3 regions of the Bacillus sp. AK124 genome follow, and region 1 is predicted to be linked to each of the others. Evidence: predicted binding sites of a transcription regulator. Region 1 holds the regulator's gene; each other region holds the start of a gene.

What was found. Region 1 encodes Rex, which represses fermentation and respiration genes when NADH is low (regulators of the CRP and FNR family bind a similar motif). Its sites were predicted from a motif close to TTGTGAAATATTTCACAA; they were not measured.
Region 2: a site for Rex is predicted at 2,520-2,537, ahead of M1E06_RS19785 (L-lactate dehydrogenase). Genes of this name have one in related genera too.
Region 3: a site for Rex is predicted at 1,676-1,693, ahead of M1E06_RS01140 (cytochrome ubiquinol oxidase subunit I). Genes of this name have one in related genera too.

Annotation. Positions count from the first base shown of each region.
Region 1 is NZ_CP096378.1:3,662,488-3,666,729, reverse strand. It holds gene M1E06_RS18435 (ABC-F family ATP-binding cassette domain-containing protein) at 1-615, opposite strand, end outside; gene moaC (cyclic pyranopterin monophosphate synthase MoaC) at 762-1,268, shown strand; gene M1E06_RS18425 (redox-sensing transcriptional repressor Rex) at 1,272-1,916, shown strand; gene M1E06_RS18420 (twin-arginine translocase TatA/TatE family subunit) at 1,955-2,128, shown strand; gene tatC (twin-arginine translocase subunit TatC) at 2,135-2,911, shown strand; gene M1E06_RS18410 (YdiK family protein) at 2,956-3,147, opposite strand; gene M1E06_RS18405 (CPBP family intramembrane glutamic endopeptidase) at 3,147-3,881, opposite strand; gene groES (co-chaperone GroES) at 4,107-4,242, shown strand, end outside.
Region 2 is NZ_CP096378.1:3,959,934-3,964,175, forward strand. It holds gene M1E06_RS19780 (L-lactate permease) at 1-1,468, opposite strand, end outside; gene M1E06_RS19785 (L-lactate dehydrogenase) at 1,518-2,477, opposite strand; gene M1E06_RS19790 (nitrate/nitrite transporter) at 2,928-4,133, shown strand; gene M1E06_RS19795 (hypothetical protein) at 4,222-4,242, opposite strand, start outside.
Region 3 is NZ_CP096378.1:241,239-245,480, reverse strand. It holds gene cydB (cytochrome d ubiquinol oxidase subunit II) at 1-227, opposite strand, end outside; gene M1E06_RS01140 (cytochrome ubiquinol oxidase subunit I) at 214-1,620, opposite strand; gene M1E06_RS01135 (formate/nitrite transporter family protein) at 2,411-3,199, shown strand; gene M1E06_RS01130 (DUF1259 domain-containing protein) at 3,284-3,673, shown strand; gene M1E06_RS01125 (NAD-dependent malic enzyme) at 3,691-4,242, opposite strand, start outside.

The DNA of each region.
Region 1 (4,242 bases):
CAAATATTGTTCAAGCCATGTCAGGGTATCGATATCCAAGTGGTTTGTCGGTTCGTCCAAAATGAGGAGGTCGGGTTTTGTCAAAAGCATTTTTCCGAGGGCAAGCCTTGTTTTTTGACCTCCGCTTAAGTCCTGGACGCGGACGGAGTCGTCAAATCCCGCAAAGCCGAGCCCGTGCATGACGGATCTGACCTCTGCCTCATATTGGTAGCCGCCTTTGTCCTTGAACTCCTGCTGAAGCCTGTCATACGTCTTCATCAATGATTCAAGCATGTCCGGTCCGGCCTGCGCCATCTTTTCCTCGATCGCGCGCATTTCTTTTTCCATTTTTTTTAGAAAATCAAATACCGACAGCAATTCCTCTTTGAGCGTCAGCTTGGAATCGAGGCCGGAATGCTGGTCAAGGTAGCCCATCGTCAAATCTTTCGGCTTGATGATGTCCCCCTTTTCATATGAAAGTTTTCCTGCGATAATCTTTAGAAGAGTCGATTTTCCGGCGCCGTTGCGTCCGACGATCGCAATCCGGTCCCGAGATCTGACTTCGAGTTTTATATTCGTTAAAATCGTATCGGCTCCAAACGATTTTGAAAGTTGGTTCACTTGTAAAATCATCATGATCTTTCACCTCTTGTCTGCTATTTTAAGTGTAGCCTATCACTGCGCAGTCAGCAAACAATTAAGTGAACTCTGGAAGATTTTAGCCAAAGAAAAAGACAGAATGAAAAAAATAGTGTATGATCGTTATAAGGAGAGTTCAGAACATGAATGAGTTTACACATTTTAATGAACAAGGCAGAGCCAAGATGGTTGATATAAGCGAAAAGGAAGCTTCAGTACGCACAGCTGCGGCTGTTTCAAGCGTGTCTATGAATCGAACAGTACATGAAAAAATCAAAAACCGGGAAATCGGAAAGGGCGATGTATTGGCGGTGGCGCAAGTGGCCGGAATCATGGCCGCAAAACAGACATCCGCCATCATCCCGATGTGCCATCCGATCGCTCTGAAAGGAGTCGACATCGCCTTTCGCTGGGAGGAGAAAGAACAGAAGAGCATCCTGCATATTCAATCTAAAGTGAAGACCAAAGGGAGCACAGGTGTGGAAATGGAAGCGTTAACTTCGGCCTCCGTATGTGCGCTGACCGTATATGACATGTGCAAAGCGGCGGATAAGGGAATGGTGATAGGACCGACCTTTCTTCTCGAAAAGACAGGCGGGAAAAACGGTGACTATAAAAGGGAAAAAGCTGATGTAGACATGGAGGATTAGTTTATGAACATGGATCATTCAAAAATTCCGCAAGCGACAGCGAAACGGTTGCCATTATATTATCGTTTTTTAAAAAACCTTCATGCATCCGGAAAACAGCGTGTATCTTCCGCTGAGCTGAGCGATGCCGTCAAAGTCGATTCTGCGACCATCCGCAGGGACTTCTCGTACTTCGGCGCGCTCGGAAAAAAAGGATACGGCTACAATGTCAATTATTTGCTGTCCTTTTTCAGAAAGACGCTTGATCAGGATGAAATGACGAACGTAACGCTCATTGGCGTGGGGAATTTGGGGACAGCCTTTCTCCATTACAATTTTATCAAAAATAATAATACAAAAATCGCCATGGCGTTTGACATCAATGAGGAAAAAATCGGAACCGAGGTCGGCGGTGTTCCCGTCTATGATCTGAATAGACTTGAAGAGCATATGACGGATGATATCCCCGTCGCCATTTTGACGGTACCGGCTCAAGCCGCACAGTCGATTACAGACAGGCTGGTGGCGCTTGGCATTAAAGGCATTCTTAATTTCACGCCGGCCCGCTTGAATGTGCCGGAACACATTCGCATTCATCATATAGATTTGGCGGTTGAACTTCAGTCGCTGGTGTATTTCATGAAACATTATTCAATGCAGGAAAAGTAAAACGGAAAACGAAAAATAAAGGAAAGGGGGCAGGCTTTATGCCAATCGGTCCTGGAAGCTTTATTTTAATTGTCGTGGTGGCGCTTTTGATATTCGGCCCGAAAAAACTTCCCGAGCTGGGAAGAGCGGCGGGAAACACGCTGAGGGAGTTTAAGAATGCGACAAAAGGTTTGGCTGACGACGATTCCGATAAAAAGAAAGAAGATCAGTAGGATAGGATGACATTTATGAAGGAAAGAGAAATGTCGCTGATAGAACATATCACAGAACTACGCAGACGGCTTGTGATCACTTTTTTCTTTTTTGTTTTATTTGTTGTGGCAGGCTTTTTATTGGCAAAGCCGCTGATTATCTATCTGCAGCAGACGGATGAAGCAAAGCTGCTGACGCTCAACGCGTTCAAGCTGACCGATCCTTTATTTGTGTACGTGCAGTTCGCTTTCATCATCGGCGCCGTCTTGACTTCGCCGCTTGTTTTATACCAGCTGTGGGCTTTCATTAGCCCGGGGCTGTATGAAAAAGAACGAAAAGTGACGCTCAGCTATATTCCGATATCGATTATTCTTTTTTTAGGCGGCATTGCCTTTTCTTACTTTATTTTATTTCCGTTTGTCGTGGACTTTATGACGAGAGTCTCAGATGATCTGAATGTCAACCAGGTCATCGGAATACACGAATATTTTCAGTTTCTGCTTCAGTTGACGCTTCCTTTTGGCTTATTGTTTCAGATGCCTGTGGTCATCATGTTTATCACAAGGCTCGGCCTCGTGACGCCGATGTTTTTGGCGAAAATCAGAAAATACGCATATTTTGTGTTGTTCGTCATCGCGGCCCTCATTACACCGCCTGAGCTTTTGTCGCATTTAATGGTCTCAGTGCCATTGCTCATTCTTTATGAAATCAGTATCGTGATTTCAAGAATATCCTACAGGCAGGCGCAAAAAACAATGATTCAAGAGGAAAATCAAGCGTTTTTGAACGACCATACTAAATAAGAGCCATTCTTTTTCAGAATGGCTCTTTTCCTTCACAAAAAAGGCTATTGATCTTTTCGTTTCATCTTGCCGGCCAGGGCGAACATTTTAAAGGAAATGCTGATATTATAGGCTGCGAAAAGCATCAGCAGGATCGTGTAAAAAGACCACATGCTTCCGGGCGAGGTTGCCGCCAGATATGTAAACAGCACACCCGTTAATAAATAAATCGCTCCCCAGAATTTAGGGCTTCTCATCATAGAAATCCTCCAATAATCATTTGCATTTTCTCGACGTGTTTCAAATATTCTTCAATAGGCTCCCGGAATGTCTGCAGTAAGACGACGAGCGTATTCATGGCGACATGGGCGAAAATAGGCACGATAATCCGGTTGGTTCTGACATATAAAAAGGAGAATGTGAATCCCATTGCTGTATAAATGAGCAGATGGCTGAAATCCAAATGGACGACCGAGAAGAGCACCGAACTGAACAAAGCGGCAATGAAAAAATTCGTTTTCTCATAGATTGCACCGAAAATGATCTTTCTGAAAATGATTTCTTCAAGAATCGGTCCGAATACAGAAGAGACAAACACCATCAGCGGCAATGCGGTGATGATTTCCATGATCCGCTGCGTATTTTCCGATTCCGGGTTGACCCCGAACAAGTACATTTCGATCGAAGCGGCAATTGACTGCGAAAACAAAGCGAGAAAAACGCCGGCTACCGCCCATCCGATTGACGCTCCAACCGATGCTTTCGGGCGGTTGCGAAGCGTCGTCTTCGGCACCGTCCGCAAAATCAGCAGCACGATAACGAGACAGAGGGTAAACGCGATGACAGACCAGACGCCTGTCAATGTAAGCTGGGCTTCAGCCTTTGGCTGTCCTTTGCCCACTCCCAAAAAGTAAAGAAGAGGCAAGCCGACAGCGGCCGACAATTGCATGAGAACGTATGCCAATATAATAAACCAGTATTGTTTTCTCAAGCTTTATGTACTCCTTTTCTAAAAATCTAATTCAGACTATGTTTATTGTAACACACTCTTTTTAAATTATAGGATGATAAGGACATGCGGAGAAATGTAAGCGCAAAAAAATTTGACCTTATCACTTGAAATTGCCTGGGAGATTCTTTATTATAAGAATTGTGTTAGCACTCACCGAGTGCGAGTGCTAAAATTACATATGAAAATATTGAGGAGGTTGTTTCATTGTTAAAGCCATTAGGTGATCGCGTTGTCATTGAGCTCGTTGAGTCTGAAGAAAAAACTGCCAGCGGAATCGTACTTCCTGACTCCGCAAAAGAAAAACCACAAGAGGGTAAAGTGGTTGCAGCCGGTTCAGGCC
Region 2 (4,242 bases), 300 kb from region 1:
TGGCCATCACGCCTCCCGCGGTATTGGCGGCAAGCAGCAACGCTGAGCTTGTCCCGATTTGCGCTCCGGTGACAGCTTGCAGGTGGCCGAATAATGCATTGTTGCTGACGACTGAACCTGTGATAAACACGCCGATCCAGCCCAATACGGGACTGACGAACGGAAAAATATCCCCTGCTTTGGCAAGCGCCAGTCCGATGGTTGAACTCAATCCGGCATAATTGGCCAGGTTTGCAAAACCCATCACAAAGCAAATGGTCAGAACAGGAAGCCACAGTTCCTTGACCGTCTCTTTCAGGCTGGAAAGTCCTCCGCGGAAACTGATGTTTCGGCTCAGCACAATCGTGAAGATCACGGCGATCAGTATCGCCGTACCCGTCGCTGAAATGAAGTCAAGCTTCATCACGGCATCAAGCGGTGCCGGTTCCGGAGCGATTGGCGGCGTTTTCAGCACTTCCCGGTGAAGAAAAGGCATGTTGAATAAAATCGTCGATTGTTTCAGCCATCCGCCTTCCTGAAAAAGTCCTTTAAAACCGGGCAGGCTCCACACCGCAATGACGGCGGTCAAGATATAAAACGGAGACCAGGCTTTCATAATGTCTGCTGCATGATATTTTTCAGCGGGTTCATGTTCATTCCCGGTTTCTCTGTATATGTGGCGCGGCTGCCACTTTTTCAAAAACAGCGCCAGCGCTCCCATACTGATTAAAGCGGCCAAAATGTCCGCAAGTTCCGGCCCCAATCCAATCATCGTTATAGTCTGCACCGCCGTATAGCTTCCGCTTAATACAAGGAGAGCCGGCAGCGTTTCCCTTATTCCTTTAAACCCGTCCAGTATGAAAACGAGCAGGAACGGGACAAAGAAAGTGATGAACGGCAGCATCAAAGCGAGCGTTCTGGAAAGCTCAACCGGTGTCAAGCCTCCCATCTGTGCTCCTGTGATTACCGGAATTCCGATCGCTCCAAAGGCCCCGGATGCCGCATTCGCAATTAAACATAGAGATGCCGCTTTTAAAGGTTTAAAACCAAGCTCGACAAGAAGAACGGCACTGATCGCAATCGGCACGCCGAAGCCTGCCGCGCCTTCCAAAAAGGCATTAAAACTGAACCCGATCAGCAATAACTGAAGCCGCTGGTCAGACGAAATCCCGGCAATGCTCGCTCTGATCACTTTAAACTTTCCGGTTTTGACAGAAATTTTGTAAAGCCATACAGCCATCAGGACAATATATCCGATCGGCCAAAGACCGTTTACAATTCCAAGTAAAACGGCTGAGACAGCTTTCGCAGCCGGCATGTGAAAAAAGAAAACCGCTACAATAAAGCTGACCGCCAGCGTCAAAAATGACGCGATGATTCCTTTCATCTTCAGCACGGTCAATGCAAGGAGAAAGAAAAGAATCGGCAGAATGGCGGCAAAAGCGCTGATAAACAGATTCCCAAACGGATCGTATATCTGCTGCCACATTTTCATCATCTCGCAATCTTCATGGTGTTAGTATCTTCATGATGTTCAGTTATGCCTGCAGTTCAAAATGCGGTTTTAAAATTGCTTTTAACACACCTGCGCTATACTTGAATTGCTGTTTTTCCTTTTCATTCAGGTCGAGCTCAATAATTTCCCTCGCTCCGCATCGGCCGACAACCGCCGGAACTCCGATATAAACATCATTTTCCCCAAATTCGCCTTCAAGATGTGCGCTCACGGTTAAAATCGCTTCTTCATTGCGGTAAATCGCTTTCGTGATACGCGCGAGGCTCATGGCAACTCCGTAGTATGTCGCACCTTTTTTCTCGATAATGTGGTAAGCGGCGTTTTTGACATTGTCAAACAGTTCATCAAGATCTTCTGCTTTGTATTTCTCATTTCTTTTCAGCAAGTCGCTGACGGGAACTCCGCCAATATTCGCGTGGCTCCAGACAGGCAGCTCCGTATCTCCATGTTCACCAATGATGTAGCCGTGCGCATTGTGGGCAGCGACACCGAAATACTCGCTGAGCAAGTAACGGAAACGGGCTGTATCAAGTGTTGTACCGCTTCCGATCACGCGTTCTTTCGGAAGTCCGCTGAATTTCCAAGTCGCGTAAGTCAAGATGTCGACCGGGTTTGTAGCGACAAGGAAGATGCCGTCAAAACCGCTGGCCATGACTTCTCCGATAATTCCTTTGAAAATTCTCAGGTTTTTTTCGACAAGATCCAGACGGGTTTCCCCCGGCTTTTGGTTTGCTCCGGCGCATACGCAGACAATGTCGGCGTCTTTGCAGTCCTCATATGTGCCGTACCATGTTTTCACAGGATGTGGGGCAAATGCTTTACCGTGGTTTAAATCCATGACATCGCCCATTGCTTTGTCTTTATTTAAATCAATGATCACAAGTTCGTCTGTGATACCTTGGTTAATTAACGTAAATGCATAACTGCTTCCAACAAAACCCGCACCGATCAAAACTGTACGGTTGACTTTTTGGTTTCTCATGACTCATCATTCCTTTGCCGTTTGTTTTAAAATCTAAGCTGTTTGTGAAACTCTTCACATTCATATTGTGCAATACTTCACATACTTTTTCAAGTGATATACATTTTTATTTATGTCTATTTTGTGTCTCTACATACTTCTTCCTTAAATTTGTACATTTTTTGGTAAAAATATGCCTTACAGCTAAAGAAAAATTGGTAAACGTGCTGCAAAAGACTGCTTTATCTGCAAGTGCATCAGGCCCATTCCAATCTAAGTTTCCCCTTTTCAACAGTCATAACACCTCAAATCTTCAGCAACATTCAATCATCGCCGGGTATAATGCCGTCCAAATTAACATTTTAAATATTCAATCTTTTAGTTTGTTAGTAAAGCTGACAAAAATACTGCCAACCCTATTCTATTTTGTCATGATAAATTCTAGAATCTATCGGATGGGGAGTGTTGCAATTGAAATTGGCGGATTTGAGGAAGAGCGGACACGCGCCTTCCTTGTTGTCATCTTTTTTATATTTCGATGTCAGCTTTATGATTTGGGTGTTGCTGGGGGCGCTTGGTGTTTATATTACGGCTGATTTTGATTTATCTCCATCACAGGTCGGATTGATTGTCGCCATACCTACTTTGGCCGGATCGTTTTTCCGGATTGTGCTCGGCATTTTAACCGACCGTTTCGGACCGAAAAAAACGGCTATTGGCGGAATGCTGGTGACGATGATTCCGCTGATATGGGGGTGGCAGTTCGGTTCATCGGTCGCCGAGCTGTATATCATCGGAATTTTACTCGGTGTGGCAGGCGCAAGCTTTTCCGCATCCCTGCCAATGGCGAGCCGCTGGTATCCGCCGCACTTGCAAGGCCTTGCCATGGGGATCGCCGGAGCGGGAAACAGCGGAACACTGCTCGCTACACTATTCGGCCCTCGCCTGGCGGAGCAAGTGGGCTGGAACGGCGTCATGGGATTGGCGCTGATTCCTCTGATACTCGTGTTATTCAGCTATTTCCTTATGGCAAAAGAACCTCCGAATCAGCCGGCGCCTAAACCGCTCAAAGACTATTTTGCTGTTTTCAAAGAAAGGGACACTTGGTATTTTTGCCTTCTCTACAGCGTAACATTCGGAGGTTTTGTCGGCTTGTCCAACTTTTTAAGCTACTTTTTTGCATCCCAGTATGCCGTTCCGGCGGTAAGGGCCGGCGAATTTGTCACGCTCGTCGTTGCATCGGGAAGCTGCCTCCGCCCTGTCGGCGGGTTGATTGCCGATAAAATCGGCGGCGTGCGTCTGCTGCAATTCCTCTTTATCGGGGTGGCTCTGTGCATGTTCTCAGTCAGTATGCTCCCGTCTCTTGGCGTTGTCACAGCCGCATTATTTATCGGCATGGGCTGCCTCGGGATGGGGAACGGCGCGATATTCCAGCTTGTACCGCAGCGATTTCAGCAAGAGATCGGGATGGTGACGGGAGTCGTGGGCGCTGCGGGGGGAATCGGCGGATTCTTCCTCCCGAATATTCTCGGAACGCTGAAGCAAATCACGGGTACGTATTCAAGCGGATTCCTCACCTTTACCGTTATCGCATTTTTGGCACTCGGACTGCTTTTGCTTGCTCAGGCCGGATGGAAAAAACAGTGGAAAACCGAGGAGAAATCAATTCGAATATAAAGGGAGCCGCTCGATTCTTTTCGAGCGGTTTTCTATTCCTGCCAGGACCGTGACGATTGGATGCTCGTGTGAATAGAAGCAGCGTATATCACCCTGATCCTCCCGATTG
Region 3 (4,242 bases), 910 kb from region 1:
TACCAGTTTGGAAAAGCCGCGAAAATCGCGCCTCCCCCAGTCAGCAGCCAGACTTCATTGGCATCCCAGAAAGGGCCGATCGTATTGATCATCACCCTCCGTTCAAGCTCGTTGCGCCCGAGAAACCGGGTCGCCATTCCGACGCCGAAATCAAAACCTTCAAGAAAGAAAAAACCGATGAACAGCACAGCGACTAATATAAACCAAAGTTCATTAAGAGATACCATGGTAAACCTCCTGATCAAACGGGTCTGTCGATACGGAATCGTCATGATGGTGGTCATGGTGTGCAGCCCCTTTTTTAATCTCCCGCACAAACAAGTAGACAAGAACGAGCGCCAGTACAAGATAAATCGCTGTAAACGCGATGACGGAAAACAGCAGCATTCCCGCTGATACGTTCGGCGACACGGACTGCGCCGTTGTCAAAATACCGAACACCGTCCACGGCTGGCGTCCGATTTCAGTCATGATCCACCCCGCCGTATTTGCAATGAATGGAAAGGCGATTAAAGCCACCATCGTCCGCAAAAACCATTTGCTTGTTTCAAGTCTTTTACGGAAGCTGAGATAGAGGCCAGTCAAAGCGGCAACGATCATTAAAAGTCCTGAGCCGGCCATGATTCTGAAGCTCCAGAACGTCGTTTTCACCGGCGGAATATAATTTCCTTCTCCGTATTTTTCTTCATATTGCTTTTGCAGCGTCTTCATTCCGGGCACATCGCCGCTGAATTGTTTATAAGCCAAATAGCTAAGCGCATACGGGATGCTGAGCTCTGATTTGTTTTCCTGCTTGTCCGCGTCAATGTTCGCAAGCACCGTCCAAGCTGCAGGATCGCCGCTGTCATCCCAAAGCGCTTCGCTGGCAGCCATTTTCATCGGCTGGCTCTTCATCAGATGCTGGGCCTGCTCATGTCCGCTGAACGCTACGCCGATGCCGGAAACAAGCGCCACAATCATCGCGATTTGAAAGGATTTTTTAAAAAAGAGCAATTCCTGTTTTTTCAGCATTTTATACGCGCTGACACCGGCAATGAAAAACGCTCCGGTGGCAAGCGCACCGAAAATGACGTGCGGAAATTCAACCCATAGCTGCGGATTTTTAATAATCGCAAAGAAATCGGTCATTTCCGCGCGGCCGTTTTTGATCGCGAATCCGACAGGCTCCTGCATAAACGAGTTGGCCGCTAAAATCCAAAACGCCGACATGATCGTTCCAAGCGAAACAAGCCAGATGGACAGCAAATGGATCTTCTTCGGAAGCCGATCCCAGCCAAATATCCACAAACCGATAAACGTCGATTCCATAAAGAAAGCAAGCAGCGCCTCCACCGCGAGCGGAGCGCCGAATACATCACCGACAAAGCGGGAGTACTCCGACCAGTTCATTCCGAACTGAAATTCCTGTAGAATCCCGGTGACCACACCGACTGCAAAATTAATTAAAAATAAGTGCCCCCAAAATTTAGCCATCGTTCTGTAAATGTCTTTTTTCTTTACGACGTATAGAGTTTCCATTAAAGCAACCATAAAGACAAGCCCGATTGACATCGGTACAAAAATAAAGTGAAAGATCGTTGTTGAAGCAAATTGAAATCTTGCCAAAATGAGTTCGTCCACTGTTCCAGTCTCCTCCTCTTTGTTCTAGCCGGACCGTTGCCGAATGGCATCACCCTTGCTCAAAGTTTCACATGAATCTTATGAATATGATCACAGACAAAAGGGTGACCTTGGCCCACATTGATGTTCCGTTATTATCCGGATGGTTATTTATACCTGTACTTTACCGCGAATCCCTTCTTAAATAAAGTACATATTCCCTAATTTATGGATGTCATTGTGACAATTATCCGAAGAAATTATAGATATTTTGTGACGCGGTGGTTAACAAGAACTAAATCAGCATGAGAAAAATGCCCCTCATTCCCGCGGAGCATTTCGTCATTCAACGATTGCGATTCTCTGCGCAAAGCCTTGCGGATCAAAAGAATACCGTTATATGCAATTAAACAAATTCGGCGCTTTCCTTCAGTTTGAAAACGCCTGACGGAAAGTCCTGCTATTTTGTCCAATCTGTGAAATCTTCCCTCAGCCTTTTGCGCACGTCCTTCATCTATGCTTTCATACAGCACCAGCTGATTGCACTGCGCATTTAACCTGCTTGCTGCCGTATCCCTCCCTGTCGAGCTATCTTTGAAACATCGCTCCCTCAGGCTTTTACGAATGGATGGAATATTTATTACTTAAAAATAAACAATAACGATACCTTGTTTATTCTATGAAAATCGAACCATACATTTGTTCAAACAAAGTACACAAAATTTGTGAAATGTTTCACAATATCCTGCTATACTTAGTTTGTATTTATGATAGATACTTCTTAAGTAAACACTTGATGGTGGTGGAAAACATGGAATCAAAATCACTTGTTCTAGTCGAAGAGCTTGCCTTAAAAAAGCAAAGCATCTTTATGCAAAGCCCGCTTCGTTATCTTTTACGAGCTATGCTGGCCAGTATGTTTATCGGGTTCGGAGTCATTGTAGCGTTTAAAACGGGGAATCTATTTTATGTTGAACATTCTCCGTTCACATATCCAATTGCAGCAATCACATTCGGGGGCGCCATCATTCTGATCGTCTATGGCGGAGGAGATTTATTTACGGGAAATACATTTTATTATACATTGGCTGCGCTTCGTAAAAAAATGCGTTGGCCCGCTGTTATCAAGCTGTGGATGTTCAGCTATGCAGGAAATTTAATGGGCGCCGTGTTTTTCGCAGGCCTCATCTTTGCGACCGGTTTATTTAAGGATCCTTCTTCCACCGGCTTTATACTTAGCGTGGCGGAGCATAAAATGAATACACCGGTGACCGAATTGTTTTTCAAAGCGATTTTGTGTAACTGGCTAGTCTGCCTTGCGTTCTTTGTTCCGATGGCGCAAAAAGGAGACGGAGCGAAAATGTTCTCTATGATGCTGTTTGTTTTTACTTTCTTTATTTCCGGTTATGAACACAGCATCGCGAACATGGCCACTTTTGCCGTCTCTCTGGTCACCGAGCATCCGGATACGATTTCGATTGCAGGCGCAATCCATAACTTGATTCCGGTAACCCTCGGGAACCTGATCGGAGGCGCGTTTATGATGGGCTTCATGTACCACTATGCAAACAAGCCGGGCGGTGAAGAAATCATCAAATAAAAAGATTGTCCATTTTTAAAGGATTCTAAATATGCGGGTTCCCTTCATAAAATCGTGGTAACTTTAAAAATGGAGGTTCAGCAGATGCAAAGTTTTCATTCGCTTTGCCAGCAGTTTGGACATATTTTAAATGGGGAGCCGCACATTGAACACGGTGTCTGTTCTGTCAGCATCAAACGGAATTTGCGCGTCACGATTCAAGGAAGGCCAAGCCGGGGAGTCGGCATGGAAGAAGTCATGTTCGAGTCGCTCGATCAAAACGGAATCGCCTTGAATATGGCCGAAGTTGCCATTTTGCCTGAAGAAATTCCGTTGTTTACAAAAAAGCTTGTCGATCAAGGCATCATCATCAGCGCTCTCCACAATCATTGGATTTTTACAAAACCGAATATTTTATATATTCATTTTCAATCTGTAGAACCGCCGTTAACATTCGCAAGAAAAACAGCTGCCGCTTTATCCGTATTGCGATAAAGCAGCAGCTGTTTTCTTTATCCGTTCATTTTTCCCATTTCTGAAAGTGCGACCCTTTCGACTGCTTTGGCCACAATCTCGTGAACATCAGGATTCAGCGGATCAGGCACAAGATCGCCTTGTTTTGTGCAGGATGCGATCGCTTCGGCGGCCGCGACCAGCATCGGGTGGCTGATCGATTCCGCTCCGGCATTTAACACGCCCCTGAAAATACCGGGGAACCCCAGCACATTGTTGACAGACCGTCCATCCGCAGCGTAGGCTGCCCCGGCCTCGAGCGCATCCTCAGGCTCAATCTCCGGCTTCGGATTGGACAGAGCCAAAATCACCTGGCCTTCCCGAACCCATTTCTTATTGATCAATCCCGGAACGCCGGTTGTCGCGACGATGATATCGCAGCTTTCCATCAATTCTTCGATGCTTTCAGCCGCATGGCCGCCATAGTTCTCTAAACGCGCCATCGCCTCAAGCGATTTATCCGTTCCGATGACACGTTTTACCCCATATGCCATAAACATTCTGCAGATCGCGACCCCTGCCGCACCCAGGCCGATTTGGCCGACATGGGC